One region of the Pseudomonas sp. D4-21 genome, then DNA from elsewhere that is predicted to be linked to it. Evidence: predicted binding sites of a transcription regulator. Region 1 holds the regulator's gene; each other region holds the start of a gene.
The links. The regulator FliA, encoded in region 1, starts transcription of late flagellar genes. The targets are predictions, from matches to a motif close to CTAAAGTTTNNNNNNNNNNNGCCGNTAA.
Positions count from the first base shown of each region.

Region 2: J3Q04_RS14515 (methyl-accepting chemotaxis protein) is a predicted target of FliA. The motif match lies at 2,981-3,008, and genes of this name have one in related genera.
Region 3: J3Q04_RS01125 (methyl-accepting chemotaxis protein) is a predicted target of FliA. The motif match lies at 3,943-3,970, and genes of this name have one in related genera.
Region 4: flgM (flagellar biosynthesis anti-sigma factor FlgM) is a predicted target of FliA. The motif match lies at 4,978-5,005, and genes of this name have one in related genera.

Region 1 covers NZ_CP071664.1:3,949,545-3,957,575, forward strand. The annotation lists gene J3Q04_RS17575 (chemotaxis protein CheA) at 1-797, opposite strand, end outside; gene J3Q04_RS17580 (protein phosphatase CheZ) at 828-1,613, opposite strand; gene J3Q04_RS17585 (chemotaxis response regulator CheY) at 1,632-2,003, opposite strand; gene fliA (RNA polymerase sigma factor FliA) at 2,171-2,914, opposite strand; gene fleN (flagellar synthesis regulator FleN) at 2,911-3,741, opposite strand; gene flhF (flagellar biosynthesis protein FlhF) at 3,858-5,207, opposite strand; gene flhA (flagellar biosynthesis protein FlhA) at 5,219-7,348, opposite strand; gene flhB (flagellar biosynthesis protein FlhB) at 7,579-8,031, opposite strand, start outside.
Region 2 covers NZ_CP071664.1:3,265,391-3,273,421, reverse strand. The annotation lists gene J3Q04_RS14530 (sugar ABC transporter ATP-binding protein) at 1-1,076, shown strand, start outside; gene J3Q04_RS14525 (ABC transporter permease) at 1,165-2,187, shown strand; gene J3Q04_RS14520 (TraR/DksA family transcriptional regulator) at 2,514-2,918, shown strand; gene J3Q04_RS14515 (methyl-accepting chemotaxis protein) at 3,088-4,695, shown strand; gene J3Q04_RS14510 (DUF2789 family protein) at 4,782-5,018, opposite strand; gene J3Q04_RS14505 (hypothetical protein) at 5,109-5,339, opposite strand; gene J3Q04_RS14500 (hypothetical protein) at 5,439-5,696, opposite strand; gene J3Q04_RS14495 (hypothetical protein) at 6,108-6,557, shown strand; gene J3Q04_RS14490 (ABC transporter substrate-binding protein) at 6,741-7,751, shown strand; gene J3Q04_RS14485 (DUF3995 domain-containing protein) at 7,888-8,031, shown strand, end outside.
Region 3 covers NZ_CP071664.1:235,130-243,160, forward strand. The annotation lists gene J3Q04_RS01110 (TonB-dependent siderophore receptor) at 1-2,237, opposite strand, end outside; gene J3Q04_RS01115 (FecR domain-containing protein) at 2,324-3,322, opposite strand; gene J3Q04_RS01120 (sigma-70 family RNA polymerase sigma factor) at 3,312-3,812, opposite strand; gene J3Q04_RS01125 (methyl-accepting chemotaxis protein) at 4,078-5,958, shown strand; gene J3Q04_RS01130 (SRPBCC family protein) at 6,155-6,619, opposite strand; gene J3Q04_RS01135 (amino acid adenylation domain-containing protein) at 6,651-8,031, opposite strand, start outside.
Region 4 covers NZ_CP071664.1:1,482,676-1,490,706, forward strand. The annotation lists gene J3Q04_RS06600 (sensor histidine kinase) at 1-306, shown strand, start outside; gene J3Q04_RS06605 (glutamine synthetase family protein) at 524-1,765, shown strand; gene J3Q04_RS06610 (MFS transporter) at 1,836-3,203, shown strand; gene J3Q04_RS06615 (flagellar brake protein) at 3,272-4,018, opposite strand; gene J3Q04_RS06620 (flagella synthesis protein FlgN) at 4,111-4,578, opposite strand; gene flgM (flagellar biosynthesis anti-sigma factor FlgM) at 4,627-4,941, opposite strand; gene flgA (flagellar basal body P-ring formation chaperone FlgA) at 5,114-5,878, opposite strand; gene J3Q04_RS06635 (chemotaxis protein CheV) at 5,957-6,883, shown strand; gene cheR (protein-glutamate O-methyltransferase CheR) at 6,938-7,765, shown strand.

The DNA.
Region 1 (8,031 bases):
GGGGTCGGCGCCGAAGCGATGGCCGAATCCAACGCGTCGACGGCAAAGTTGCCCTTGCCATGCAACTGGTCGAGCAAGGCTTCGAATTCGTCGTCGGTAATGTCGGAGTCATCCCCCGCTGCCTTTGGCGCAGCCGGGGCCGCCGGCGCTACGACCGCATCGGGGGCGAACTGGCCCTTGCCGTGCAGTTGGTCGAGCAGCGATTCGAACTCATCGTCGGTAATTTCATCGCTGGCAGCGGCATCGGCGGCTGGCGCAGCGGGCGCGGCCGGAGCCTCGGCTTCGGCCTTGACGGCGTTCAGCGAGTCCAGCAGCGATTCGAATTCATGATCGGTGATGTCGCCCGATTCTTGCGCAACCGGTTCTTCGACCACAGGCTCGGCAACGGGCATGGCCTCGTCAGCCGACTGCGGCTCGGCCAGGCGCGACAGCGCGGCGAGCAGCTCGGGGGTGGCCGGGGTGATCGGCGAGCGCTCGCGCACTTCGCTGAACATGCTGTTGACCGCATCCAGGGCCTCGAGCACCACGTCCATCAGTTCCGAGTCGACGCGACGCTCACCCTTGCGCAGGATGTCGAACACGTTCTCGGCAATGTGGCAGCACTCCACCAGCTCATTAAGCTGGAGGAAGCCGGCGCCTCCTTTTACAGTGTGGAAACCGCGAAAAATTGCATTGAGCAGATCCGCATCATCAGGTCGGCTTTCCAGCTCGACCAGCTGTTCGGATAGTTGCTCTAGAATCTCGCCGGCCTCAACCAGGAAATCCTGAAGGATCTCTTCATCGGCGCCGAAGCTCATTAATGGCTGCTCCTAAAATAGGGCTAAAACTTAGAATCCAAGGCTGGACAGCAAATCGTCCACATCGTCCTGACCGGACACAACGTCTTCTCTTTTATCGGCATGAATCTGCGGACCTTCACCCTGAGAGAGATGTTTTTGTGGATCTTTTTCAGCGAGCATCGCTTCACGGTCGTGTTCGATGCCGGCAAAGCGGTCGACCTGGCTTGCCATCAACACCAGTTTGAGCAAATTGCTTTCCACTTCGGTGACCAGTTGGGTCACACGCTTGATCACCTGGCCGGTCAGGTCCTGGTAGTCCTGGGCCAGCAGAATGTCGTTGAGGTTGCTGGCCACGGCGCGATTCTCGGCGCTGCTGCGCGCCAGGAAACCGTCAACCCGACGGGCCAGCTCCCGGAACTCCTCGGCGCCCACTTCGCGACGCATGAACCGTCCCCAATCGGTGCTCAACGCCTGGGCTTCCTCGCTCAGGCCGTTGACCAGGGGCGTTGCGCTTTCCACCAGGTCCATGGTGCGGTTCGCTGCGGCTTCGGTCAGCTTGACCACATAACCCAGGCGCTCGGTGGCGTCGGTGATCTGCGAGACTTCCTCGGCCTGCGGCATGTTCGGATCGATCTGGAAATTGACGATCGCGCTGTGCAGTTCACGGGTGAGCTTGCCGACTTCCTGGTACAGACCGCGATCACGGGTCTGGTTGAGCTCATGAATCATTTGAACCGCATCGCCGAAGCGGCCCTTTTCAAGGCTGTCTACCAGTTCGCGGGCATGTTTTTTCAGGGTCGATTCGAAATCGCCCATTGAAGATTCGTTGTCCATAGCTCCCCCGTGGCGCCGTTAACCGATGCGTTCGAAGATTTTTTCGATCTTCTCTTTCAACGCCTGGGCCGTGAAGGGTTTGACCACATAGCCGTTCACACCGGCCTGGGCCGCTTCGATGATCTGCTCGCGCTTGGCTTCGGCAGTGACCATCAGCACCGGGAGGTGCTTGAGTTTTTCGTCGGCGCGCACGTGGCGCAGCAAGTCGATACCGGTCATGCCAGGCATGTTCCAGTCAGTCACCAGAAAGTCGATGCTCCCGCTGTTGAGGACCGGAATGGCGGTTGTGCCATCGTCGGCCTCGACCGTGTTGGTGAACCCGAGGTCACGCAACAGGTTTTTTATGATCCGCCGCATCGTTGAGAAGTCATCAACGATGAGGATTTTCATGTTCTTGTCCAATTCGACCTCCAAGCAGTCTTAAACGCGCCCAGCACCTGGACGCGCCATTTCAATCAATCCGGCACAACACTCGACAACGGTATGGAGCACAACGGATGGAGACTGGCCCGGCATACGCCATGCCAGCCCCGCTCGCAGCGTCCCCACACTGCTCGTCAGCGCGCTCGCCACTCCCCCAAACGCCCCCGCAAGCGGGCCGCGCACTGGCTATGTAACTGGCTGACCCGCGATTCGCTGACCCCCAGGACCTCACCGATTTCCTTGAGGTTCAGCTCTTCGTCGTAGTACAGCGCCAAGACCAGTCGCTCACGCTCCGGCAAATTGGCAATCGCATCCGCCAGGGCGCTCTGGAAACGTTCATCTTCCAGGTCGCGCGACGGCTCCATGTGAGCACTCGCGCCGTCCTCGTGCAGCCCTTCGTGTTCGCCGTCCTGCAACAGGTCGTCGAAACTGAACAGGCGACTGCCCAAGGTATCGTTCAAAATCCCGTAATAATCATCGAGACTCAACTGGAGTTCGGCCGCAACTTCGTGATCTTTAGCGTCTCGCCCGGTTTTCGCTTCAATCGCACGAATCGCGTCGCTGACCATGCGGGTGTTGCGATGCACCGAACGCGGCGCCCAGTCGCCCTTGCGGACCTCATCGAGCATCGCCCCGCGGATACGGATACCGGCGTATGTCTCGAAACTGGCGCCCTTGCTCGCGTCGTATTTATTCGACACTTCGAGCAGGCCGATCATGCCCGCCTGGATCAAGTCCTCGACCTGGACACTGGCCGGCAAACGCGCCAGCAAGTGGTAGGCGATGCGCTTGACCAGTGGCGCGTAACGCTCGATCAATTCGTACTGGGCGTCCCGTGCCGATTTTTTGTAGAGATGGTTGTAACCGCTGGCTGTCATAACACGGGCCCTGCTGTTTGTTGCACGAGACGCTCGACGAAAAATTCCAGATGCCCACGTGGGTTGGCCGGCAGCGGCCAGGTGTCGACCTTCTGGGCGATCGCCTTGAACGCCAGGGCGCATTTGGAACGAGGAAAAGCTTCATAAACGGCACGTTGCTTCTGGACAGCCTTGCGTACGCTTTCGTCGTAAGGCACTGCGCCGACGTATTGCAGGGCGACGTCCAGGAAGCGATCCGTGACCTTGGTCAACTTGGCGAACAGGTTGCGTCCTTCCTGTGGGCTTTGGGCCATGTTGGCCAGGACGCGAAAGCGGTTCATGCCATAGTCGCGGTTAAGCAGTTTGATCAGCGCGTAGGCGTCGGTGATCGACGTCGGTTCGTCGCAGACCACCAGCAACACTTCCTGGGCGGCGCGCACGAAACTGACCACCGAGTCACCAATACCGGCAGCCGTGTCAATCACCAGCACATCGAGGTTGTCACCGATGTCGCTGAAGGCCTGGATCAGGCCGGCGTGCTGCGCCGGGGTCAGGTGAACCATGCTCTGGGTGCCGGAGGCGGCCGGCACGATGCGAATCCCGCCGGGGCCTTGCAACAGCACGTCGCGCAATTCACAGCGCCCTTCGATCACGTCCGCCAGCGTGCGCTTGGGTGTGAGCCCCAGCAGCACGTCGACGTTCGCCAGGCCCAGGTCGGCGTCCAGCAGCATGACCCGTCGGCCAAGCTCTGCCAGAGCCAGGGACAAGTTCACTGACACGTTAGTCTTCCCGACGCCACCTTTGCCGCCGGTCACCGCGATCACCTGTACGGGATGCATGCTGCCCATGTTCGTTCTTTACCTTGTCTTACTTAGACGGAGGCCACATTACTGGCTGCGCGTTCACATACGGAACAATGCATGGCAGACCATCGATGTAGGTACAAAAAATATTCATGAATACCTCAGCCAACCTGCTTGGTCGGGCTGTGGTAGATATCAGCGAACATGTCAGCCATGGCTTCTTCGCTGGGTTCTTCCTGCATTTGCACACTCACGGCACGACTGACCAGTTGATGACGGCGCGGCAGATGCAAATCATCCGGGATCCGCGGCCCGTCGGTCAGGTAGGCCACCGGTAGTTCATGACCGATCGCCAGGCTCAACACCTCGCCCAGGCTTGCCGTTTCGTCCAGCTTAGTCAGGATGCAGCCGGCCAGCCCGCAGCGTTTGTAACTGTGGTATGCGGCGGTTAGAACCTGTTTCTGGCTGGTGGTTGCCAACACGAGATAATTTTTTGACTTGATGCCACGCCCGGCCAGGCTTTCCAGCTGCATGCGCAGGGCCGGATCGCTGGCTTGCAGGCCGGCGGTGTCGATCAGTACGACGCGCTTGCGCATCAGCGGTTCCAGCGCCTGGGCCAGGGATTGGCCCGGATCCACATGGGTCACCGACACATTGAGGATCCGGCCCAAGGTCTTGAGTTGCTCCTGGGCACCGATGCGGAAACTGTCCATGCTCACCAGGGCGATACTCTGGGCGCCGTACTTGAGTACATAACGGGCCGCGAGCTTGGCCAGAGTGGTGGTCTTGCCCATGCCGGCCGGGCCGACCATGGCGATTACTCCGCCCTCTTCCAGTGGCTCGACTTCCGGCGTGGCGATCATCCGCGCCAGGTGCGCCAGCAGCATGCGCCAGGCCTGGCGAGGCTCGTCGATGTCGCTGATCAATGCCAGCAGGTCGCGCGCCAGCGGGCCGGACAGGCCAATGCGTTGCAGGCGACGCCACAGGTTGGCCTGGGCCGGACGGCTGCCTTGCAGTTGGTTCCAGGCCAGCGAGCCGAGCTGGACTTCCATCAGCTCGCGCAGGCTGTTGAGTTCGAAGCGCATCGAGTCCAGGGCACGGGGATCAACGCCCGCGGCTGCGGCAACGGGTGCCGGTGCCGGACGACGCGGTTCGGCCGGCGTCGGCTCGATCAGCGGTTCGGCAGCGGTCAGCGGCAGGCCTGCGGTCAGTGGCTGGCCGGCGAACAATTGACGATTGGTGCCCGCGCTGGCCGAGCCTTCGCTGCTGCGCAGGCTCAACTCGGCCTGGGCGCTGGCGATGCGCGACTGAGTCTTGCGCAGCTCGTCCTCGAGCTCCATGTTCGGAACGCGAGGGGCCAGCGCCGACAATTTGTAGTCCAGGGCTGCCGTCAGCTCGACACCGCCGGCGATACGACGGTTGCCGATGATGGCTGCTTCAGCGCCCAGCTCGTCACGAACCAGTTTCATGGCCTGACGCATATCGGCGGCGAAAAAACGCTTCACTTGCATAAACCACTACCTCAGCCGTTGGGCCCTACTGTCGCAACGATGGTCACTTGCTTGTTGTCCGGTATTTCCTGGTACGCCAGCACATGCAGCCCCGGGACCGCGAGGCGCCCGAACCGCGAAAGCATCGCGCGAATCGGACCGGCCACCAGCAGGATCACCGGTTGGCCTTGCATCTCTTGCCGCTGGGCTGCTTCGATCAGCGAACGCTGCAGCTTCTCGGCCATGCTTGGCTCCAGCAGAACACCCTCTTCCGAGCCTTGTCCTGCCTTCTGCAGACTATTGAGCAATATCTGTTCCAACCTTGGTTCCAGAGTGATCACAGGCAGCTCAGACTCAGTGCCTACAATGCTTTGGACGATTGCGCGGGATACGCCGACCCGCACCGCAGCCACCAGAGCGGCGGTATCTTGACTCTTCGAAGCGTTGTTGGCGATCGCTTCGGCAATGCTGCGTATGTCGCGCACCGGAACCTGTTCGGCTAGCAGCGCCTGCAACACCTTGAGCAATTGGGACAACGAAACCACGCCCGGCACCAATTCTTCAGCCAGTTTCGGCGAGCCTTTGGCCAGTACTTGCAGCAGTTGCTGGACTTCTTCGTGACCGATCAGCTCGCTGGAATGCTTGTAGAGAATCTGGTTCAAGTGGGTCGCCACGACCGTGCTCGCGTCCACCACGGTATAACCGAGGGACTGGGCCTGGGCCCGCTGGCTGATTTCGATCCACACCGCTTCCAGGCCGAAAGCCGGATCCTTGGCGGTAATGCCGTTGAGCGAACCGTAGACCTGCCCTGGGTTGATCGCCAGCTCGCGGTCCGGGTAGATCTCGGCTTCCGCCAGGATCACGCCCATGAGCGTCAGGCGATAGGCGCTCGGCGCCAGGTCGAGGTTGTCGCGAATGTGGACGGTGGGCATGAGGAAGCCCAGATCCTGGGACAGCTTCTTGCGCACGCCCTTGATCCGCGCCAGCAATTGGCCGCCCTGGTTGCGATCGACCAATGGAATCAAGCGGTAGCCGACTTCCAGGCCGATCATGTCGATCGGCGTCACGTCATCCCAACCCAATTCCTTGGTTTCCATGGCACGCGCTGGCGACGGCAGCAGTTCCTGCTGGCGCTTGACCTCTTCCAGTGCCTGGACCTTCTGCACGTTCTGCTTCTTCCAGAACAGGTACGCGCCACCCGCGGCCAAGGCCGCCATGCTCAGGAAAGAAAAGTGCGGCATTCCCGGCACGAGGCCCATCACCGCCATCAGGCCGGCCGCCACGGCCAGGGCCTTGGGCGACGCGAACATCTGGCGATTGATCTGCTTGCCCATGTCTTCGGAGCCCGAAGCACGGGTCACCATGATCGCCGCCGCTGTGGATAACAACAGTGATGGCAATTGCGCCACCAAACCGTCACCGATGGTCAGCAACGCGTAGACCTTGCCGGCGTCGCCGAAAGCCATGCCGTGCTGGAAGATACCGACGGCCATGCCGCCAATCAGGTTGATGAACAGGATCAGCAGGCCGGCGATGGCGTCACCGCGGACAAACTTACTGGCACCGTCCATGGACCCGTAGAACTCGGCTTCCTGGGCTACTTCGAGACGGCGCAGCTTGGCCTGGCTCTGGTCGATCAAGCCGGCATTGAGGTCGGCGTCGATCGCCATCTGCTTGCCAGGCATCGCGTCGAGGGTGAAACGCGCGCTCACCTCGGAAATCCGCCCGGCGCCCTTGGTCACCACGACGAAGTTAATGATCATCAAGATGGCAAAGACCACGATACCGACCACGTAGTTGCCGCCGATCACCACTTCGCCGAAGGCCTGGATCACCTTACCGGCGGCCTGGTGCCCCTCGTGACCGTGAATCATCACCACCCGGGTGGACGCCACGTTCAGCGCCAGGCGCAACAGCGTCGCCACCAGCAGGATGGTCGGGAAGACGGCGAAGTCCAATGGGCGCAGGGCGTATACGCACACCAGCAGCACCACGATCGACAAGGCGAGGTTGAACGTGAAGAACACGTCCAGCAGGAACGGCGGTACCGGCAGCATCATCATGGCGAGCAGGACCAGCAGCAACAGCGGCACGCCCAGATTGCCCCTGCTGAGGTCTACGACGTTGCTGCGCGCGGTGCTGAGTAACTGAGAGCGATCCACCAATATTCCCCGTTCCTGGAAGCAAACTTTTGACGCCCGGAAGGGGCGCAGGCGGGGTATTGCAAGAAGCTTTCCAACTTTTGCGGGAGGTTGAAATAGAGGCTTTCAAGGGATGCCGACCTGTGGGAGCGAGCTTGCTCGCGATGGCGGAGGGTCAGTTTGTGCGAGCGTTGACTGGAAGACCGCTATCGCGAGCAAGCTCGCTCCCACAGGGGCTTTGGCACCTTGGTTCAGGAATCGCGGCGCAAATCCGGCGGGATGGGCAGGTCCTTGAGCGGTTCTGGCCGCTTGCCCTTGCCGGCGCGGTGCTGGCGGATCTGGTAGACGTAGGCCAGCACCTGGGCGACGGCGAGGTACAAGCCTCCTGGGATTTCCTGGTCAAGCTCGGTGGAGTAATAGATCGACCGCGCCAATGCCGGAGATTCGAGCAACATCACTTCGTTGGCGACGGCGATCTCGCGAATCTTCAACGCCAGGAAATCGCTGCCCTTGGCCAGCAGGACCGGCGCATTGCCCTTGTCGGGATCGTACTTGAGCGCGACGGCATAGTGAGTCGGGTTAGTGATGACCACGTCGGCGTCGGGAATCGCCGCCATCATCCGCCGCTGGGAAACCTCGCGCTGCAACTGGCGGATCCGCTGCTTGACCTCCGGCTTGCCCTCCGAGTCCTTGTACTCGTCGCG
Region 2 (8,031 bases), 680 kb from region 1:
AGGTGGGCAACCTGAGCATTGCCGAACGGCAGATGGTGGAGATCGCCAAGGCCGTCTCGTATGACTCCGACATCCTGATCATGGACGAACCGACTTCGGCCATCACCGAGACCGAAGTCGCCCATTTGTTCTCGATCATCGCCGACCTCAAGGCCCAGGGTAAGGGCATCATCTACATCACCCATAAAATGAACGAAGTCTTCGCCATCGCCGATGAAGTGGCGGTGTTTCGCGACGGCGCCTACATCGGCCTGCAACGGGCCGACAGCATGGATGGCGACAGCCTGATTTCGATGATGGTCGGGCGTGAATTGAGCCAATTGTTCCCCGAGCGGGACAAGCCAATCGGCGATCGGGTCCTGTCGGTACGGGACTTGAGCCTGGCGGGTATTTTCAAAGGGGTGTCGTTCGACCTGCACGCCGGGGAAATCCTCGGCATCGCGGGGTTGATGGGCTCGGGCCGGACCAACGTCGCCGAGGCGATTTTCGGCGTCACCCCTGCCACTGGCGGCGAAATCTTGCTGGACGGCCAGCCGGTCCACATCAGTGATCCGCACATGGCGATCGAGAAGGGCTTCGCGTTGTTGACCGAGGATCGCAAGCTCAGCGGCTTGTTTCCCTGCTTGTCGGTGCTGGAAAACATGGAAATGGCCGTGCTGCCTCATTACGTCGGCAACGGTTTCATCCAGCAAAAAGCCCTGCGCGCCTTGTGCGAGGACATGTGCAAGAAGCTGCGGGTCAAGACACCGTCCCTGGAGCAGTGCATCGACACTCTATCCGGCGGTAACCAGCAGAAGGCCTTGCTGGCCCGCTGGCTGATGACCAACCCGCGCATCCTGATCCTCGACGAACCGACCCGCGGCATCGATGTCGGCGCCAAGGCCGAGATCTACCGACTCATTGCCTACCTCGCCAGCGAAGGCATGGCGGTCATCATGATTTCTTCGGAGCTGCCTGAGGTGCTGGGCATGAGCGACCGCGTCATGGTGATGCACGAAGGCGACCTGATGGGCACCCTCGACCGCAGCGAAGCCACCCAGGAACGAGTCATGCAACTGGCGTCGGGCCTGTCCTGATGCCTGCCGGGCGAATCAATAACGTCGAGCAATAATCCCGTGGCGAGGGAGCAAGCTTCCTCGCCACAGATAAAAAAGGTGATTGGCTATGAACGCGATATTGGAAAACAAACCCGCCGCCGCACCGGCCAGGACGCGTCGGCGGCTGCCCACGGAACTGAGCATTTTCCTGGTGCTGATCGGCATCGGCCTGGTGTTCGAGCTGTTCGGCTGGATCATGCGCGACCAGAGTTTCCTGATGAACTCCCAGCGCCTGGTGCTGATGATCCTGCAAGTGTCGATCATCGGCCTGCTGGCCATCGGCGTGACCCAGGTGATCATCACCACCGGCATCGACTTGTCGTCAGGTTCGGTGCTGGCGTTGTCGGCGATGATTGCCGCGAGCCTGGCCCAGACTTCGGATTTTTCCCGGGCGGTGTTTCCTTCCCTGACGGACCTGCCCGTGTGGATACCGGTGGTGGCGGGCCTCGGCGTGGGGCTGCTGGCGGGGGCGATCAACGGCAGCATCATCGCCGTTACCGGCATCCCGCCTTTTATCGCCACCCTCGGCATGATGGTCTCGGCCCGTGGCTTGGCGCGTTATTACACCGAAGGCCAGCCGGTGAGCATGTTGTCCGATTCGTACACCGCCATCGGTCATGGCGCTATGCCGGTGATCATCTTCCTGGTGGTGGCGGTGATCTTCCACGTCGCCTTGCGCTACACCAAGTACGGTAAATACACCTACGCCATCGGCGGCAACATGCAGGCGGCGCGGACCTCGGGCATCAACGTCAAGCGCCACCTGGTGATCGTCTACAGCATCGCGGGGCTGCTGGCGGGCTTGGCCGGCGTCGTGGCCTCGGCGCGGGCGGCGACCGGGCAGGCCGGCATGGGCATGTCTTACGAGCTCGACGCGATCGCCGCGGCGGTCATTGGCGGCACCAGCCTGGCCGGTGGAGTGGGGCGCATCACCGGGACGGTGATCGGTGCGCTGATCCTCGGGGTAATGGCCAGTGGTTTTACCTTTGTCGGTGTCGATGCCTATATCCAGGACATCATCAAGGGTCTGATCATTGTCGTCGCGGTGGTGATCGATCAGTACCGCAACAAGCGCAAACTCAAACGCTGACATGCCTGAGGTTGCGACAAAGCGCCACGCCTGACCCGCGTGGCGTTGCCATTTGTCTTCTTGATACAGCCATCGCAGCGAATTTCTTGTTATAAACGCACTCCGACGGCCGGCAGAAGCCTGTCAGACAGCATTTGAAGCGGTTGTCGGACATTTTCCCCATGTTTTCGGTTGCTGACGCCCCGACTCGGCCTTAGACTGCCGCCCCTCGTAAATTGAGTGCCGGGTGGCGCTTGGAATAAACGGCGCCTTCCCGATGAGCGTGGCTGCTTGATGCGGGACGCTCCATAATTCGCCTTAATGCACGTTTTTTTATAGAGAAATCAATGACAAAGGAAAAGTTGCTGGCCATGCCGGCGGATGACTACATGAATGCCGAGCAACTGGCTTACTTCACCAAGCTGTTGCAGAACATGAAAGTCGAAACCCACGAGCGCATCGAACAGAACCGAATCGCCATTGAGAGCCTGGACAGCCCGGCCGACCCGGCGGACGCAGCTTCCGTAGAAGAAGAGCGCACCTGGCTGGTCAACGCCATCGATCGCGACCAGCGCATGCTGCCGCAACTGGAGCAGGCCCTGGACCGTATCAACGACGAAAGCTTCGGCTGGTGCGACGACAGCGGCGAGCCGATCGGCCTCAAGCGCCTGTTGATCAGTCCGACCACCAAATACTGCATCGAAGCCCAGGAACGTCACGAGCAGATCGACAAGCACCAGCGCCAGGCCTGATACCGTTTTCGAAAAAGATCGCAGCCCTTCATCCGAAGCTGCGGTCTTTTTGCTTTTTGGTCATCACGCTTCTCGTTTTTTTGCCGAAAACACGACTAATGGACCATGGATAATGGCTCGATAGTGGCGTTTAATGCGGCCATAACAATGAGAAAAGTGGGTGACGAAAATGGCGACAGAAGGATCTCTGGCGGCGACAGCGTCGGCCTCGGTGCCAGTAGCGCGCGTTACAGCGCGCTGGCTTGCGCCGACTCTGCAAAGCCTGGCGCTGGTTTCGCTGCTGTGTGGCATGACCTTGGGCGGTTGGTCGTTGTACCTGGCGTTGCCGCTGGCGCTGCTCATCGTCTGGTTGCCACGCCTGCGCTCGCGGCTGAACAGCACACCGGTGCCGACGGCAAGCGACAGCCTGGCCGAGCTCACCCGCGATCTTTCCTACACCACCAGCCATAATGCACTGTCCGCCGCTGGCGTTGCCTATTCGGTCAAGCAGCTGGCGGGCAAGGTCCAGTCACAGCTCGGGGCCGCGGCGCAGATCGTTGGCAACGCCGAAGCGATGATCGCGACCGAGCAGGCCACCTCGCAGCTCAGTCAAGAGGCCCTGGGCGCGGCCAGCGAGGCCCATCGCAGCAGTGTCGCCGGGCGCAGCGAGTTGGTCGAATCCATCAGCCGAATGCATCAGCTCAGTCAGCGCGCCAATGAAAGCCGCGAACTCATCGAGGCGCTGAGCGTGCGCAGCGACGAAATCCAGCGGGTGACCCTGGTGATTCAATCGATCGCCAGCCAGACCAACCTGTTGGCCCTTAACGCTGCGATCGAGGCGGCCCGTGCCGGGGAACATGGTCGCGGTTTTGCGGTGGTGGCCGACGAGGTGCGTGGGTTGGCCGGGCGCACTGCCGCGGCGACCGGCGAGGTCGGCGTGATGGTCGCGGATATCCAGCAGCGCACCGCGCAGGTCGTCGAGCAGATCCGCCAATTGGCCGGTGACCTGGACAGCGGTGTGCAGCAAGTCGAGCACACCGGCCAGCACCTCGAAAACATCGCGCGGCTTGCGGCCGGTGTCGAAACCCAGGTCAGCGCCATCGCCCAGGGTACCGACACTAACCGTGGACAACTCGATAGCCTGTTTCATGCGATCGAGCAAATGCGCGGTGACCTGGCGATCAGCGACCAGCAGACCCAGCGCCTGGCCGAGGCCGCTGTGCAGATGGAAGGCCAGGCCGAGACCATCAGCGAGCGCCTGGCCGAGGTGGGCCTGGACGATTATCACCAGCGGGTCTATGACTTGGCGCGGGAAGGGGCAAGCCGGATTGCCGCACAGTTCGAGGCGGATATCGACCAGGGGCGCGTCAGCCTGGAGGATCTGTTCGATCGCAGCTACCAACCGATCCCCAATACCCATCCGGCGAAGTTCCAGACCCGTTTCGACCGCTACACCGACCAGGTGCTGCCAGCGATCCAGGAACCGTTGCTGGCGCGGCATGAGGGGCTGGTCTTCGCGATTGCCTGCACTCAGCAGGGCTACGTGCCGACTCACAACAATGCGTTCTGTCAGCCGTTGACCGGCGATCCGCAAGTGGACACGCTGAACAATCGCACAAAGCGCAAGTTCTCCGATCGCACCGGGATCCGCTGCGGCAGTCATCAACAGCCGGTGTTGCTGCAAACCTATACGCGGGACACGGGCGAGCTGATGCATGACCTGTCGGTGCCAATCATGCTCAAGGGACGTCATTGGGGTGGGTTGCGGCTGGGCTATAAGCCCGAGAAACCGCGCTGAGTCTCGACGGAGCCTGTATGACGAGCAAGCTTTCGTGGCGAGGGAGCAAGCTCCCTCGCCACGAAAGCTTGCTTGCCGTTCTGGGGTTATTTACCGTCGTGCAGGCGTACGTTCAGTTGATCCACCAATACCGCCTCTTCGCCGTCGGCAAGCAACCATTCGCGAAGCAGATCTTGTTGCTGATTCGACCAGAAAGGCGCATCGACCAACTTGGTGTTCGGATCCAGCGGGTGCGCCATGATGAAATCATCGATGGCGTTGCCGTCCGAAGGCAGGCCAAGTTGGTCAAACAGGGTGCTGAGTTCGTGGGATGGTTGTTCCATTTTGTAGGACTCCTCTGGACTACCGCCGTCATGGCGCCTCGGTTGCTTCCCTCTATCTGAGGCGAGCAATCGTCAGGAGTTCGATTGGCTTCAGGCTTTCAGCGCACCTTCGTCCACCGCGAGCTTCAGGGCCCGGGCTGACTCCTTGGCGGCCTCGGCCGCAAGTTCCGGCGTCTTGAACCAGCGATCCCTTTCTACCTGGTGATAGGTGACCGCAGTGGCGGCGGTTTTGGCGCGCATGACGATGACCGCTTGGAATTCGCCTTCTACCTCTCTGGCTTCGCCGCGGATGAAAAAATCGCCGATGTCTAGTTCCGTCACGTCGCGCCTTCCCTTCAAGTCATATTGTTGTACGAGCACCGCCGATGGAGGCGCTCGCTGGGCAGGCAGTATGGCAGCAGTTGCCGGTCGGCGGCTGAGTTAAGTCATGGCGCCTGCCGTTGAAGGGTTCTGTTCGAGGGTGCGGGCGAGATAGCAGGCTTCGTTATGGTCGGCGCGGAAACCTCTTACGCGCCCGGTAGAGGTTTCTTCGATATGAAAAAAACACTTGCCGGCAAGAACGACCCGGTATCTGGGCTGGATCAATGCAATCGGTGCGTAACCGTCGTCATGAGTGGCGTCCTGCGCCAGGGCGACACATGAGATGGCGGGGCGGATCAGGGTTGGAAACGTAGCCATGTGAATTCCTTTTCTATGGTTACCGACGAATTGCCGGCTGTTTTAAGTAGTCTGCGCGTCAGCGGCTGCTCTAGAATCGGCAGCACCGTGTGTACGGTTGCGCCTATCTAAAGCAATTTTTTTTGGCCTCGATGTCAGAAAAATGCTTTTCTAAGTGAGAAATTTCCCTAAAGTTAGTAGTCCCACCTTTTCCGATGCTCAGAGTGGTGTTTTCCTTCAGCCTCTGACGACCGCCGGGAAAGACGGCGAGAGTAGCGATCCTATAGTCTTCTCCCGCCCTGGGTCAGGGCGCACCGTTCACTTTCGAATTCAATGACAGGCCCATGGGGCCGTGCGGGTTCTCGTGGTCCATTCTCAAAGAGTGGGCCGTTTAAAGATGGGGATGTTTCCTTGGCAGTAAGTAATCTCGACATGCATGCGTTATTTGTACTGGGCGACCTGCGGGCAAAACTGGTCAAGCAATTCCAGTCACGGTTTGTCTATATCACCGAGCAGACCGCCGAAGGTATCTATATTGCCGAAATCGACACCGAGTCGGCATTGGTCGTCGATGACAAACCCCGGCTGGAACTCAAGGTTGGCGACCATTTTCGCGCGGCGGTACTTCCCAGTCGCGAGGGAGGCAAGTTTGAAATCCGGTTTCGTGAAATCAAATTGACGGTCTATGGCCTGGGTGACTACGCGTTCGTCACGACCGCCGAGGGCCACGCCATCCTGTTCAAGGAAGGGCACAGCGTAGTGACCGTATTGGCCGCCAACGAACAGTTGCAGGAAGGTTTGACCAAGACGTTGAAAGCAGTCACCGCCAAGGCTGCCAAATGGCGCAAGGGTGAACTTGTGACATTCAAGGCCAGCGAGTAGGAAGCGGCTTTCATCCTTGGATGACGAATCGGGTTGATGTCCTTTGTTCTTTTTATACTCGTAACAGTTTTAAAACGCTCCTGCTGGAACCTTGGCTACAGTCAATTGACTGAACTAGTCACAGGCTTGCGTTCGCTTCGCACGCCGTTCGGCTATTGCTGCATCCGGCATGAGGTATCAAACATGAAACGAGTTCGACAGTGGCTGGCTGCCTGGGCCACCCTCGCTGTGTTGGTTTCACCCCTTCCGGCATCCGCTGCATCGACGCCGATCCACTTTGCCGACCTGAACTGGGAAAGCGGCAGCCTGATCACCGATATCCTGAGGGTCATTGTCGAAAAGGGCTACGGGTTGCCGACGGACACGTTGCCGGGCACCACCATTACCCTGGAAACCGCCCTGGCCAATAACGATATCCAAGTGATCGGCGAGGAGTGGGCAGGTCGCAGTCCGGTGTGGGTCAAGGCCGAGGCCGAAGGCAAGGTGGTTGCCCTGGGCGATACGGTCAAGGGCGCGACCGAAGGCTGGTGGGTGCCGGAATACGTCATCAAGGGCGACCCTGCCAAGGGCATCAAGCCCCTGGCGCCGGACTTGCGCAGCGTCGAGGACCTTGCGCGCTACAAGCACGTGTTCAAGGACCCGGAAAGCCCCAGCAAGGGACGCTTCCTCAACAGTCCCATCGGTTGGACTTCCGAGGTGGTCAACAAGCAAAAGCTCAAGGCCTACGGTCTTTCCGACAGCTATGTGAACTTTCGCAGCGGCTCAGGGGCCGCGCTCGATGCCGAGATCACTTCGTCGATTCGCCGTGGCAAGCCGATCCTGTTCTACTACTGGTCGCCCACGCCGCTGCTCGGGCGTTTCAAACTGGTGCAGTTGCAAGAGCCGCCATTCGATGCCGAGGCCTGGAAAACCCTGACCGATGCCGACAACCCCAACCCCAGGCCGACGCGGTCCCTGGCTTCGAAGTTGTCCATTGGCGTGTCCGTACCGTTCCAGAAACAACACCCGGACATTGCCGAGTTCTTCAGCAAGGTCGACCTGCCGATCGACCCGCTGAACAAGGCCCTGGCCGATATGAGTGAGAAACGCACGCCCTCCCGCGAGGCCGCCGAAGCCTTCCTCAAGGCTCACCCCGAGGTTTGGCAGGCCTGGTTACCCAAGGAGGTCGCCGACAAGGTGACCGCGGGGCTGTAGCGCGTTAAGGCCAGTCAATTGAACAGTTGATCCTGGGCAAGTCGTCATTCACTGGAATCCGGCAACCTGCGCCCGTCCAGCGAAATGCCAGATTCCAGCTAGGATGATTGTTCAACCTTTTTCAGGAGGCTGGCGAATGACGCTTGTATTGGCTCGGTCGCTGGTCGCGGTGTTTGCGACCATCAGCTTGATTCATTTGTATTGGGCCCTGGGCGGGCAGTGGGCGGCGCTGGCGGTAGTGCCGCAGGTGCCGGTGAAGCAGGGCGGCACACTGCAACCG
Region 3 (8,031 bases), 1.9 Mb from region 1:
GTGCCGCTGTCGAACTTGTAGTCCGCCCACACCGAGGCCATGTGGCGCGGGGCCTGGGTCGGTGAGTTGCCTTTGTTTTCGATGATGTTGGTCGGGGTGCTCAGAGTGCTGACCATCGACTTCGAATATTCGATGTCGGTGAAGGTGTAGCTGCCCAGCACTTTGAACTGCTCGGTCAACTGTACGTGCGCTTCCAGTTCCAGCCCTTGGGAACGAACGGCGCCGACGGCGCGATAGAAATTTTCCTGGGGCAGCTTGGTCGCGAGGTTTTCTTGATCGATGCGGAACAGCGAGGCGGTGTACAGATCATCGGTGCCTGGCGGTTGGTACTTCAAGCCCAATTCCCACTGCTTGCCGTCGGTGGGCGCCAGTGGATTGCCAGCGCTGTCGGCGTAGGAGTTGGGGTTGAACGACTCCGAGTAGCTGATGTACGGGGCCAGGCCGTTGTCGAACAGGTACAGCGCTCCGACGCGGCCGGTGAGCTTGGTGCGCTTGTCATTGATCTCGGTGCCTTCAGGGCGACCAGCTTCGGCGATGCGGTTTTCATCCGAAGTTTCGACCCAGTCCTGGCGCAGGCCCAGGGAGAAGCGCCACTTGTCCATTTCGATCAGGTCTTGCAGATAGACACCGGTTTGCTCCAGGCGTCGCACGTAGCTGGTCGCGCTGACGTTGGTGATCGCCGAGTTTCCGTAGACCGGGTCGAAGGCGTTGATCGGGGCGAGGCTGCCGCTGGTCCAGTCGACCACGGTCTTGCGCCGCTGGTAGTCCGCGCCCATCAGCACGGTGTGCTTGGTCGCGCCGGTGAAAAATTCGGCCTGCAGCATGTTGTCGACGATGAACGAATGCAGCTTTTCATCGGCGCCGGTGTAGTAACGGTTCAACTCGTTGCTGGTGGGGCTGGTCCAGCCGAAGGCATAGATCTGATTGTTGGTGACGTCGGAGTCCAGGTAGCGGAAGTTTTGCCGGGCGGTGAAGACATCGTTGAAACGGTGTTCGAATTGATAACCGAACGACTGCTGATCACGTTCGTAAACGTCGACGCCGGGCTCGCCTTCGAAGAAATTTTCCGAGATCCGCCGACCGTTGCGCGGGTGCAGTGCGCCGTCGGCCGGTACGCCGCCATGGTAGCCGCCGTCGGGTTCGTGCTGCAGGTAGGCTTGCAGGGTCAGCGAGGTGTTCTCGGTGAAGTCGATGCTGATGGTGGGCGCCAGGGTGAAGCGCTTTTCTTTGTTGTGATCGAACTGGGTATCGGAGGTGTCCGCCAGGCCGATCAGGCGATAGGCGATGCGTTTTTCATCGTCCACCGGCCCGCTGAAGTCGAAGCCCACGCCGCGCTGGCCCTGGGTGCCGACAGTGGCCTGGACCTGATGGTAGGCCTCATAAAGCGGCTTTTTGCTGGTAAGCGCCACCAGGCCGCCCGGAGAACTGCGGCCATACAGCACCGACGACGGGCCCTTGAGGATGTCGACGCGCTCGAGAAAGTACGGGTCGACCTGCATGGAACTGTAGGTGCCGCTGTCGCCCATGGACTTGAGGCCGTCGAGGTAGATGTTATCCACCGAGCCGTCGTTGAAGCCGCGCATGGCCACGTAATCGTAGCGATGGGTCGCACCGTAGGGGTTGGTCAGCACGCCGGGGGTGTAGCGCATCGCCTGGGATACGGTCTGCGCGCCCTGGTCGTCCATTTGCTCGCGCGTCACCACCGATACGCTTTGTGAAGTCTCTCGCAGGGCGGTACTGGTCTTGGTCGCGACTTGGCTGTGGGTGGCGTTGTAGCCCGCCATGCTGCCCAAGGCGTTACCCAGGGCGAAGGCCTTGACGTCAGTGGTCGGCAGCGCCAGTGCACTGTCCCCGGCCTGGGCCTGCAACACGTAGCCGCTGCCTTCCTGGCCGACCGCAATCAGCCCCGAACCGCTGAGCAACTGGTCCAAGGCCTGGTCCGCCGAGTAGTCACCTTTGAGCCCAGGCGACTGGCGGCCAGCGGTTTGCTCGGGGGTGCTCGCCAGGGTAATCCCGGCCTGGCGCGCGAACTGATTCAGCACCTCGTTCAACGGGCCTGCCGCGATGTTGTAGCTCTGACGGCTGGCCGTGACGCCGTCCTGCGCGGCGACAGCGAGCATCGGCACGGCGCTGACGCCCAGCGCGGTGCTCAGCAGTGCGGCGTGGACGGCTTGGCGCAAAGGGCTGGTTTGCGAGGAACAGCCGAAGGAGGTCTTGAGGGTTACGCGCTCAGTCATTTTGGGTTTCCGTTGGAGTCGCTGAAGGCAGATAAGCGTTGCTTACTGTCCTAGCCGGACGCCCTCGCAAAACCCGCCAAAAAAAATCAGGCCGCACGTTCCACCGTGACCCACCAGCGGGTTCGATAATGCAGCTGCACGGGCAGCGTGCGGGGGAGCACGGCCAGCATCTTGTCGATGTCATCCAGGCGGAAGACTCCGGACAAGCGCAGGTCCGCGGCCGAGGCGGCGCATCTCAGACAGCCCCGGCGGTAGCGGCCGACCTCGCTGAGGAAGTCTTCCAGGCGCATGTTGCGCGTCACGATCAAGCCGTCCGCCCAGGCGCCGGCGTCCATGTCCAGGGGCGGCGCCAGGGTCGCTGTCGATGAACTGACGAGGTAGCTTTGCCCTGCCTCCACGTGGATCGGCGCGCCCTCGCTGTTGCGATGTGAGCGAATGGCGACCCGGCCGCTGGTGACGCTCAGGCGCGTGCAGCCGCTGTCCTGGCGCACGACGAAGCGCCCTTCCAGTCCTTCGAACAGACCCTCTCGGCTTTTCACCAGCAGCGGGCGTCCTGGGTCTCGGCCACAGGTGACCATGATTTCGCCGCGGGTCAACGTGATCAGACGCTGGCTGGCGGTATAGTCGAGGTCGGCGGCGCTGCGGGTGTTGAGTTCAAGTCGTGTACCGTCCGGCAATTGGAAACCGCGTCGTTCGCCCGTGGCAGTGGCGAAGTCGGCACGCCACGGCTGCCAGCCTAGGTCCTTGCCCAGCCATGCGGCGGCGCCCACCACGGCGACGCCGGACAACAATTTCAGGGCCTGGCGTCGACCGAGGCGCTGGGCGCTGGCCTCCAGGGTGTCGAGGGCAATATGAGCACTGGGCACGGCGCGCAGGTTGGAGGTGAGTTCGCTGTGCAGCGATTGCACCCGTTGCCAAGCCAATTCGTGATCGTGATGGGCGATGCGCCAGGCGTCGCACTGTTGGCGAAGGATCGGATTGGCGGCATGGTTGCGCAGGCGCAGCAGCCAATGGATCGCTTGCTTGACCACCAGTTGCGAAGGACCTCGACCGCGCGATGGCGGGTCGATCGGCTCAATCTTCATAGCGCAGCACGTAGCAGTGGTACAGCGCATCGGCGACGTACCGCTCCACCGACCGTAGCGAGATGCCCATTTGCTCGGCGATCTGCTTGTGGGTCATGCCGTCACACTGTGCAAGCAGGAACGCCCTGCGTACTTTCGGCTTGAGGCCGTCGAGCATGCGGGAAATGCCCTCCAACAGTTCGAGGATCAGGGCTTGGGCTTCGGCACTTGGGATCTGGGCCTGCGGCAGATGCGCGATGGTTTCGAGGTAGGCGCGTTCGATTTCTTCCCGGCGCCAGTGATCGATCACCAAGCCCTGCGCGATGGTGCGCAGGAAGGCGCGCGGTGCCGTGAGTTCCAGGCGTTCGGTGCGTTGCAGCAGGCGCACGAAGGTGTCCTGGGCCAGGTCAGCCGCATCGGCGGCGTTGCCCAGTCGGTGGCGCAGCCATGTATGGAGCCAGCCGTGATGGCTGCAATAAAGCGCCTGTACTGCTAACTGGGGGGAGGACATGAGCGCAATAGCCTGATATCACAAATGATAATAGGTCGCATTGTCATAAGCGTTCATCAAATTTGCAACCACCGTTCGACGCAGGCTGTGTGATGTTGGCAATCATCTCGTCGGACAATTGAACAAGGGCCTAATCTTTTCCACGGGTTGGCCGACAGAAGGGTATGCGTGCACCAAAATGGAGCGGATCCAATCTCCAGCTCTTGCGGCTACATGGAACTGCCAACCGGAATGCACCCCCATCCCCTGCATAAGAAGTCCCTCCATGAATCTTAAGTTCAGCCACAAAATCCTCTTGGCCGCCTCAGGTGTGGTGGTGTTGGCTTTTGCCCTGTTCACGCTCTACAACGATTACCTGCAACGCAATACCATCGGTCGCAGCCTGGAATCCTCCATCGAGCAATCCGGTGACCTGACGGCCAGCAGCATCCAGAACTGGATGAGCGGGCGGGTGCTGGTGTTGGAAAACCTGGCTCAGAACATCGCACACCAAGGGGCGAGCGCCGATTTGCCTGGGCTCGTGGACCAGCCGGCGTTGACCTCGAACTTCCAGTTCACCTACGTGGGCCAGAACACCGGCGTGTTCACTCAACGACCTGACGCGAAGATGCCCGACGGTTACGACCCGCGTCAGCGCCCTTGGTACAAACAGGCCGTGGCCGCCGATAAAACCATGCTGACCCCACCCTACGCGGCGGCAGTGGGCGGCCTGGTGGTGACCATTGCCCTGCCGGTCAAGCACAACGGTGAATTGTTGGGCGTGGTGGGTGGTGACCTGAGCCTGGAAACCCTCGTGAAAATCATCAACTCCGTGGACTTTGGCGGGATCGGTCATGCGTTTTTGGTCAGTGGCGACGGCCAGGTCATCGTCAGCCCGGACAAAGACCATGTAATGAAAAACCTCAAGGACATCTACCCCGGCACCCCTGTGCGTATCGGCAAGGGCATCCAGGAAGTCGAGCTGAACGGGGAGGACCGCATCCTTTCGTTCACCCCGGTGGCAGGTTTGCCGGGCGCCGAGTGGTATATCGGCCTGTCGATCGACAAGGCCAAGGCCTACGCACCGCTGAGCCATTTCCGTACGTCTGCGTTGATTGCGATGTTCATTGCAGTGGCTGCGATTGCGTTGCTGCTGAGTCTGCTCATCCAGGTGTTGATGCGCCCGCTCACCACTATGGGCCGCGCCATGCAGGACATCGCCCAGGGTGAAGGCGACCTGACCCGGCGTCTCGTGGTGCAGGGCAAGGACGAATTCGCGGTATTGGGAGGGTCGTTCAACCAGTTCGTGGAACGTATCCACGCGTCGATCGCCGAAGTGTCTTCCGCCACGCGTCAGGTGCATGACCTGTCGCAACGGGTGATGACATCTTCCAACGCCTCCCTGGTTGGATCGGATGAGCAGAGCGCGCGCACCAATAGCGTGGCCGCCGCGATCAATCAGTTGGGCGCCGCGACCCAGGAAATCGCCCGTAACGCCGCCGATGCCTCGCAACACGCCAGTGGCGCCAGCGAGCAAGCGGACGATGGTCGTCAGGTGGTGGAAAAAACCATCCAGGCCATGACCGAGCTGTCACAGAAAATCAGCCTGTCGTGCACCCAGATCGAAACCCTGAACGCCAGCACCGACAACATCGGGCACATCCTGGACGTGATCAAGGGCATCTCCCAGCAAACCAACTTGCTAGCCTTGAACGCCGCCATCGAAGCGGCCCGTGCCGGTGAAGCCGGACGTGGTTTTGCGGTGGTGGCCGATGAAGTGCGCAACCTGGCGCACCGCACCCAGGAGTCGGCTGAAGAGATTCACAAGATGATCACCTCGCTGCAAGTCGGCTCCCGTGAAGCGGTGACCACGATGAACGCGAGCCAGGCTTCCAGCGAGGAGAGCGTGGAAGTGGCGAACCAGGCCGGCTTGCGCTTGGTCAGCGTGACCCAGCGCATCGGCGAAATCGACGGCATGAACCAATCCGTGGCCGCCGCGACCGAGCAACAGACAGCCGTGGTGGAGACCCTCAACATGGACGTCACGCACATCAATACGTTGAACCAGCAAAGCGTCGCCAACCTCAACGAAACCCTGAAGGATTGCGATGCCTTGTCGCAGCAGGCCAATCGATTGAAGCAACTGGTGGACAGCTTCAAGATCTGACGGACCCGATCCCCCGTGGCGAGGGAGCTTGCTCCCGCTGGCCTGCGCAGCAGGCCCCTGCAAGCCTGCAGGCGGACCGCGTTGGCTGGCTTTACGCCTGCTGCGCAGCCGAGCGGGAGCAAGCTCCCTCGCCACGGGTGTGGGTTGTCTGGGCTGATGCCATCGCGAGCAGGCTCGCTCCCACAGGGTTTTTTGGTCAGGCGAACATCTTCACCACATTTCCCATCGCCTCATCGGCGAACCCTTGCAGGAAATCCCTGAACCCTTCCCGTGTGTGCACCTCGGTGTGGTCGGCGATGATGGTCCAGGTGGCGCGGCAGCGGCTGTCTCCCAGGGGCTCGACGCGCATCGCCGCCCAGAGGTTGTCGATGCCGAGGGTGTTGTAGATCAGCGTCCAGGTCATGTGCATGGCCTGGTCATCGCGGCTGTTGAGTTGCTCCACCACCAGGTTTTGTCCGTCGCGGAAGAATTTCTTGCGCAGCGAACGCACGCCGTCGCCAGTCATTTCGATGTATTCAAGGGCTGGAATAAAGCGGTTGAACCCGCCGAAGTCGCCCACCACTTCCCAGACGCGCGCGGCGTCGGCGGGCACTTGCACCGAGGTTTCGACATGGCAGGCTTGAGGGTTCTTGATCAGGGTGTCGGGTTGAAAAGCACTCATGGTCTTGCTCCTTGCGTGGTGTTGGGTTGCTTCAGATGAAATCGATGGCCTTGAGGTAATCAGCACCGCGGCGCAGCAGGGCCGGGGACTTTTCCGGGTAACGGGTGCCCATCTGCCTCACGCCGGACCGGGCGTTGTCATGGCGGATCAGGGAGATGTCGCCGATGTCCTCTTCGAAGCCGTTGAGGTAGAAACCCAGCACGCCGAACAGCGCGTTGTCGGTATCGACCCGCGCCAGCTGCTGTTGCCAGTCCGCGACACTGACCAGCGCGAATTCCCGGCCACTGTCGCGGAACGACGCCACATAGGCGTCCCAGCTCAAGGGTTCGGGGTTGTGCAGGTTGAACACGGCCTGGTTGGGTTGGTAACGGCTGGCGTGGAAGGCGATGAAACGGGCCAGGAAGTCCACCGGCATCAGGTCGAAATTGAGCGACAGATCCGGCACCTGGCCGAGCTGGATCGATCCCTTGAGCATCAGCATCAAGCGGTTCTTGTGGGGCTGGCAGACCCCGGTCTGGCTGTTGAAGCTGATGTTGCCGGGACGGAACAGATTGACCCGGACGCCAAGGTCCCGGGCCCGTTGCAGAATCCGCTCGCCGACCCATTTGGACAGGTTGTAGCCATTCTTGATGTAGATCGGCGGTGTCCTTGCTGCTGGCTGCTCCAGCACCTGCCCATTAGCGTCCAGGGTGCTGGAGGCCGACAGCGTCGAGACGAAGTTGAAGATTTTCTTGCTGCGCCCTTCGCACAGCCGCAGGCATTCGAAGATGGGCTCGACGTTGTCCCGCGCCAGGGACTCGTAGTCGAGCACGTGATTGACATGGGCGGCGTTGTGCACCAACGCGCCGAACGTGCTGTCGATCCGCTGGTAGGTGTCGTCCGGCAAGCCCAGTTGTGGCTGGGTGATGTCGGCGGCGTAGACGCTGACACGGCTCAGGTCCAGATGCTCCAGGCGATTTTCCCGCAGGGCCTGGGCGAACCGCTGGGCCGCGCTTTGCCCGCCGGATTCACGCACCAGGCACGCCACTTCCGTGGCCCCCCACGCCAGCAACGCTTCGACGATATGCACGCCGAGAAAACTGTTGGCGCCGGTCACGACCACTTTATGCACATCACCGCTCTGGCTGATGGGCAGTGGAGCGAGGTTGAGTTCGGCTTCGGCGTCGATGAAAGCCTGGGGGCTCAGCGAGGGTGCATCGCTCTGGTCGGGGGCATCGAGCAACTTCGCCAAGGTGATCAGCGTCGGTGCTTCAATGAAGCGGTTGATCGACAGGCTGCGACCGAACGTCTGCCTGAGACTCAACAGCAGCTGCGAAAGCAGGATCGAATGCCCGCCAAGGTTGAAAAAACTCTCGTCGGTGGCGATGTCCTCGGCTGGCAACTGCAGCAGCTCGGCCCATAGCTGTCGGAGC
Region 4 (8,031 bases), 2.5 Mb from region 1:
CTCGACAACATGATCAACAATGCCATTCGCCACGCGCGCCAGGCGTTGTTGATCAGCGTGAGCGACGAGGCTGGGCAATTGGTGCTGACCATCAATGACGACGGCGAAGGCTACCCGGCCGAAATGATTGAACGCCAGGCCGAGTATGTGCAGGGCATCAACCACAGCAGCGGCAGCACCGGCCTTGGCCTGTATTTCGCCGCTAGGATCGCCGGGTTGCATCAGCGTGGCGGCTTGAGCGGGCATACCGAGATTGCCAATGGCGGTGTGCTGGGCGGTGGGGTGTTCAGGCTTTACCTGCCCTGAGCTGTCCATATCCCCGTCAGATGTTTATTGTCTCGGGATGCTTGATATTCCGAACAGCCGGAGCCTATTTTGTACGGGTTGCCGTTCGCGGCTCGCACATAACAAGGATTGCGTCATGACGACCGATGGCCAGTGTTCACTCGCACAGCGATTGACGGGCATTGATGAGATTGAATGTGTCACGCCGGATTTGAATGGCGTACCCAGGGGCAAGGTAATGAGCGCCGAGGGCTTCCTTGAAGGCCGGCGGTTGCAGATGGCGCGCGGTGTGCTGCTGCAATGCATCATGGGCGGATATCCGCCAGCGCGCTTTTACGGCAGTGACGACGGCGACCTGGCGTTGGTGGCCGATCCACAGCAGATCCACCGGCTGCCGTGGAGCCATCCGCCGCGCGCCTTGGCGATCTGCGACGCCGATGAGCTCAGCGGCGAAAGCTCACCTTTGTCGACGCGCGGTCAGCTCAAGGCCGTGATCGCTCGATATGCGGCGCTCGGGCTAGCGCCGGTAGTGGCGACGGAGCTGGAGTTTTTTGTGTTCGCGCCCAATCCGGATCCTTCCCAGCCATTCCTACCTCCGATGGGCCTGGATGGTCGTCGCGAAGATGGCCAATCGGCGTTCAGCATCAGTTCCAACAACGGCCTGCGACCGTTCTTCACCGAAGTCTATGAATGCATGGCGGCGCTAGGCCTGCCGCGCGACACGTTCATGCATGAAATGGGCGTCAGCCAGTTTGAAATCAATCTGCTCCACGGCGATGCTCTGCTGTTGGCCGACCAGACGTTCCTGTTCAAGCATTTGCTCAAGGAGGTGGCCCTCAAGCATGGCCTGACGGTGGTCTGCATGGCCAAGCCGCTGGCGCGAACGCCGGGCAGTTCGATGCACATTCACCAGAGCGTCGTCGAGCTGGGCAGCGGTCGCAATGTATTCAGCGACGATGCGGGCGAGCCGACCGCGACGTTCCGGCACTTCATTGGCGGGCAGCAGGCCGGCATGGCGGATTTCACCGCGCTGTTCGCGCCAAACGTGAATTCCTACCACCGCCTCTGCCATCCATTCGCGTCGCCAAACAATGCCTGTTGGTCCCATGACAATCGTTCGGCCGGGCTGCGCATTCCTGCGAGTGCGCCGGTAGCCCGGCGGGTCGAGAACCGCTTGCCGGGAGCCGATGCCAACCCTTACCTGGCGATTGCCGCCAGTCTGGCGGCGGGGCTCCATGGCATCGAGAATCGCCTGGAACCGGGTGCCGCGATCCAGGGCGAGTTCGAGGTGCCGGAGAATCTGTCTTTGCCATGTACCTTGCATGCAGCGCTTGAACGTCTCAAGCGTAGCCACTTGGCGAAGGAACTGTTCGGTAGCGAGTTCATCGAAGGTTACGTTGCCTCGAAAACCCTGGAACTGACCAGTTTCTTTGACGAAATCACGCCCTGGGAGCGGCGCGTTTTGGCGGCCCAGGCATAACGAACCGTCGCATTCGGGCTATCTTCCAAAGATAGCCCTTACTTACCTCAAGGAGCCGCTCGGAACGCCGATGCGCCAAATCTGGAAACCTTTTCGAGCGCTTTATTTCGCCTCGCTGATGATGCTCATTGGCTCAGGCCTTCTGAGTACTTACCTGGCCCTGCGCCTGGCCGCCGACAATGTGGACAGCCTGTGGGTCGGTGCGCTGATGGCGGCGAACTATTTCGGCCTGGTGCTGGGCGGCAAGATCGGCCACCGGCTGATTGGCCGCGTCGGGCATATCCGCGCCTATTCGGCTTGCGCCGGGATCGTCGGTGCGGCGGTATTGGGCCATGGCCTGGTGAACTGGCTGCCGGCCTGGATCGTGCTGCGGATGATTGTCGGCCTGGGCATGATGTGCCAGTACATGGTTATCGAAAGCTGGCTCAACGAGCAGGCCGATGCCAAGCAACGCGGGGTAGTGTTCAGCGGCTATATGATTGCTTCTTACCTGGGGCTGGTGCTGGGCCAACTGATCCTGGTCATGCATCCGGCCCTGGGCCTTGAATTGCTGATGTTGGTGGCGTTGTGTTTCGCCCTGTGCCTGGTGCCGGTGGCATTGACCCGGCGGATTCACCCGGCGCCGTTGCATCCGGCTCCGATGGAGCCGCGCTTCTTTATCAAGCGCGTACCGCAATCGTTGACCACGGTGTTGGGCTCCGGGCTGATCGTCGGCTCCTTCTACGGCCTGGCACCGCTGTACGCCTCCCAGCAGGGCCTGAGTACCGAGCAGGTCGGCTTGTTCATGGGCTGCTGCATCTTTGCCGGCCTGCTGGTGCAATGGCCGCTGGGTTGGCTGTCGGATCGTTACGATCGGGCCCTGTTGATCCGCTGCTTCGCACTGGCCCTGGTGGTGTGTGCCTTGCCGCTGGCCATCCTGTCGAAGGCGCCGCTGGAAGTATTGTTCATCGCCGGTTTCTGCTGTTCGTTGGTGCAGTTTTGCCTGTACCCGCTGGCGGTCGCGTTTTCCAATGACCACGTCGAGGGTGATCGCCGGGTGTCGCTCACCGCGATGCTGCTAGTGACCTACGGCGTGGGCGCCAGCATCGGCCCGTTGGTGGCCGGGGTGCTGATGAAGCTGTACGGCAGCCAGATGCTCTATGGCTTTTTTGCCCTGTTTGCGTTGCTGCTGGTATGGCGGATCCGGCCGAAAGCGGTCACCAACCTGCACCAGGTCGACGACGCGCCGCTGCATCACGTGGCCATGCCGGACAACATGACCAGTTCACCCTTGGTGGCGTGCCTCGATCCGCGGGTCGACGAGCAAGTGGTGCAGGAGCAGATGCAGGCCTCGCCCAATCCGGACGTCGAGCCCGAGCCTCAACCTGAATTGGAGCCGGTCACCGAAGGCGCCGACGACGAACTGCCACCGTCCGATTTCACCCAGGCCAGGCCCTGAGACCGGCATAAAAAAAAACGGGCAATCCTTGCAAAGGGATTGCCCGTTTTTTTATAGCGCGCCGGAAATCAGAAGTCGTCTTTATCGAACCGACGGGCTTCACGCTGCAATTGATACACGAAGCGTTCCACCTGGCGTTGTACCAGGCCGCTGATGTTATGGAAGCGCACGCCTGCGAACGTGGTGTTGATCCGCTCTTCGAAATGCAGGTAGCGCAGCTCCACCGGCGCGGTCATGCTGCCAAACGGTAGGGCGGCGATGAAGCGTTCGTAAACCTGGCCCAGCTGCAGCCGTTCAGTGATATCGCCATCGAAGCGCAGCTTGCAGCCGGTTGCGGAAATATCCAGCAGCTTGCCATTCACCGGTGATTTGAGCTTGTCGCCACCCAACTCCACGTTCACCAGTTGCGCCAGTTTCAATGCGGCCCGGAAGGCGTTGCGGCGCTGGTGATAAACCACTTCTTCAGGCAAGGCGCCGCGATAGCAGCGGCCATCGCTCGATTCCTGAATGGTCAATGGGCCGTTGCCCTCCCACGCGATGCGCACGCCGTCATGGAAACCCTCGACGCGAAACGGCTCGCCGGCCAGTAAGAAACGTTCACCGTCCCGAGGAATCATTTCGTCCAGGGCGATGGTGTTGGTTTCGCGATCGACATCCACCAGGTAACTTTGGAACCGCTGGCTGCGCTCGTGGAAGGTGATGATCAGCGGGTCGTGACTGTCTTGCAGCATCCGCAGACTGCCGGAGATTTCCAGAGGGGTGGCGAGGACCTTGGGCGGCTGCGGAGCATCATCCGCGTTTGAGGCATTGAACACGGTGGGTCAATCTCCAGGCAAAATACGACTACAAAGAGCCAGCATTTTGCCAGCATGTATCGCGCGTTGATAGTGCTCCGGCATCGTTCGCTTCATGCCTGGCTGAGCGGGCGGTGCTTGACCATTTTCGCGGTCGAGCCGCGAGCGTCATAGAGCGTCGGGATTTCGCCGCCATTGAGAATACGCAACTGATTGGCGGTGGCGGCCTGTTGCATCAGGATAGACTGGCCGTTTCGAGCATTGGCGGCCTGGCACTGGTTGAGCAGGTCGTTGAGCACGGCGCTTTGCGACAACAGCTGATCGCCGATCGACGATTGGCTGGCCAATTGCTCAAGGCCACTGTTATCGGCGGGCAGGTTGAGGCTGGCGAGGATTTCGCTGCGCTTGCGGCCATGCTGGTCGAGCAAAATGATCAATGCCTGCTTTTGCGCCAGAATATTTTCCAGCAGGGGCATGTCCCGCCCGTGCAATGCCAGGGCTTCGGTCTGCAACAGCTCCAACAATTGTTGCGCTGGAGCAAAGTCGTCGATGATCAGTTGCAATAAATGAGTGTCGTGCATGGCTGGCCTTGGGTCTTAAGCGTCCAAAAGCCTGGCGCAGGCGGGGGCCTAGCGCTGGGCTTCGAAGTTGAGCAGCTTGCTGGCTACACGGTTGCTGTCGACTTGATAGCTGCCATCGGCGATTGCTGCTTTCAACGCGGCCACGCGGGCGTTGTCGACGACAGGTTGATCGCGCAGCTTGTCAGTGACCTTCTGCAACTGTTGAGCCTCATTGCTGAGGTGTACCGATTCCCCGTTGCTGACAGTGGCGGCCTGGTCGGCTGGCTTGGATTTGTCGGTTTCGACGGTTTCCTTGCTGGCGCTGGTGCGCGCAGTGCCTGTCAGGGGCGAGGAGCTGTTTAAACGATTGAAATCGATGACCATGGTAAAAAACCTCTGGGTATTTGGACGCTTGCCATGTTTTCGGCCATCCCCAAAAAAACTTTAGGCTCATTTTTCAAATGAACGAGCGCACGTCCGCGCTTGCCTTCGTACAAGGCACAGTCTAGGGAACACCGAGGTCAAGCGCCAGCCTGTCTACCCTCCTTACAGCCTCTTACATAGCCACTTCCACCTGGCCAGGCGCTATCACCTGTGCCTTGATGACCCGTTGGGAATTGAGGTTTTTCACCCGAATCTGTTCGCGCATGCCACCGTTGGCCAGGGCCTCGCCGGGCATCCGCACGGCCAGGGTGCCGCTGCGAGCGGTGATGACCACCTGGTCGCCCTTGCGAACCACCTCGGCCTGTTCCAGATGCACCTGGGTCACCACCTGGTCGGCGACCATTGGTCGGACAAGTTTCTGCCCAATGGCCTCATCGACGGACGTCAGGAAACCCTGGCTGATCTGGCTGACGTCGCGCTCACGCAGCACCACGTCCTGCGGCTCGACGATCCCGGCCCGCTTGAGTGGGCGAGTGGTGGTGACAATTTCCCGGTACAGGCGCACTTGAGCGGGCACGAACACCGTCCAGGGCGCGGCGCTATCGCAACGAACCTTCACCGTGACGCGGCCCAGGGGCCTGGCCGGGCTCTCCAGCGAGGCAGTCAATTCCTTGTCGCACATCGGCATCCGCAGGCGCGGGTCGAGCTGGTTGACTTCAATCTCGTAGCGACCTTCGGTTTGACTGGTTGCCAGATAGTCTTCTACGGTGAACTCAAGAAAGCCCTGAGTGACGCCGATAAGGAGATCAGGCAAGGTTACCGCAGCGGCACCAAGGGCAGGACCGCCCGAAGCGAGCAGGCAGGCAGCCAGCAGTGCACCGAGCCAGTGGCGGCAGTGAGTGGTCAGGCGTCGAGAAAATGTCGTTTGTGCGTTCATGCCGGTTCAATAGCAAGCCCCGTGCCGTTTAGTGATGAATGCGCGTCGGACACATTAGCGTTAGGTAGGAGTCAGGGCATGGCGGGAGTGATGGATTCGGTAAACCAGCGCACACAGCTGGTGGGTCAGAATCGCCTGGAGCTGTTGTTGTTCCGTCTCGACGGCCGACAATTGTATGGGATCAACGTGTTCAAGGTTCGCGAGGTGCTGCAATGCCCCAAGCTGACCCTGATGCCGAAATCCAGTCCCGTCGTGTGCGGTGTGGCGAATATCCGGGGAGCGACCATCCCGATTCTCGACCTGGCGATGGCGACCGGTTCCGGCCGACTGCTGGACCAGAGCAATCCGTTTGTGATCATCACCGAGTACAACACCAAGACCCAAGGGTTCCTGGTGCGATCGGTGGAGCGCATCGTCAACATGAACTGGGAAGAGATCCATCCACCACCCAAGGGGACCGGCCGCGACCACTACCTCACGGCGGTGACCCGGGTCGATAACCAGTTGGTGGAAATCATCGACGTGGAGAAAATCCTCGCCGAAGTGGCGCCGACCCCGGAAACGATTTCCGTTGGCGTGATAGATGCCGAGACCCAGCACAAGGCGGTTTCCCTGCGGGTGCTGACCGTCGACGATTCCTCGGTGGCCCGTAAGCAGGTCACACGTTGCCTGCAAACGGTCGGCGTCGAAGTGATTGCGCTGAACGATGGGCGGCAAGCGCTGGATTACCTGCGCAACCTGGTCGACGAAGGCAAGAAGCCGGAAGAGGAGTTCCTGATGATGATCTCCGACATCGAGATGCCGGAGATGGACGGCTACACGCTGACATCGGAAATCCGCAGCGACCCGCGCATGCAAAAGCTGCACATCATCTTGCATACTTCGTTGTCTGGGGTGTTCAACCAGGCAATGGTCAAGAAGGTCGGCGCCGATGACTTCCTGGCCAAGTTCCGGCCCGATGACCTCGCTTCCCGAGTCGTCGAGCGAATCAAGTCAGCAGGCTAAAGGTCGGGCGCGTTGTGCGCCCGGCAAGTCAATACAGTGAAAAGAGGCGGTATTTTGTCTACGGGTAATTTGGATTTCGAACAGTTCCGGGTCTTCCTGGAAAAAGCCTGTGGCATCTTGCTTGGTGAAAACAAGCAGTACCTGGTGTCGAGCCGTCTCAATAAGTTGATGGAACAACAGGGCATCAAGTCATTGGGCGAGTTGGTTCAGCGTATCCAGACCCAGCCGCGCAGTGGCTTGCGCGAGATGGTCGTGGACGCCATGACCACCAACGAAACCCTGTGGTTTCGTGACACCTATCCCTTTGAGGTATTGAAGAACAAGGTATTGCCGGCGGCCATCAAGGCCAGCCCGGGCCAGCGCCTGCGGATCTGGTCGGCGGCCTGTTCGTCGGGGCAGGAACCTTATTCCTTGTCGATGTCCATTGATGAGTTCGAGCGCACCAACATTGGCCAGTTGAAAGGCGGCGTGCAGATCGTCGCCACCGACCTGTCCGGGACCATGCTCAACAACTGCAAGACCGGCGAGTACGACAGCCTGGCCATCGGCCGCGGCCTGTCGCCCGATCGCCTGCAACGTTATTTCGACGCCAAGGGACCGGGCAAATGGGTGGTCAAGGCGCCCATCAAGAGCCGCGTGGAGTTTCGCTCGTTCAACTTGCTGGACAGTTACGCCAGCCTGGGCAAGTTCGACATCGTGTTCTGCCGCAACGTGTTGATCTACTTTTCCGCTGAGGTGAAGAAGGACATCCTGACGCGCATCCACAGCACCCTGAAACCGGGTGGTTATCTGTTCCTGGGTGCATCCGAGGCGTTGAACGGCTTGCCGGACCATTACCAGATGGTCCAGTGCAGCCCGGGGATCATTTACCAGGCGAAGTGATTGGCTTGGATGGTAGAACGGGAGTCCCTAGGGGCTCCCGTTTTTTTTTGCGTGCTCATATTCAATCACCACTGTCCCCTGTGGGAGCGAGCTTGCTCGCGATAGCGGTATTGCAGACGACATCAACGTTGACTGACAGACCGCCATCGCGAGCAAGCTCGCTCCCACATTTTGATTTCCTTTGCCTGGATGAAAGCGGCAGAAAAGCGGCATCCGGCGGAAACCGATTGCCGCTTTTCTGGCATTGCCGCTTTGCCGTTGCCCGC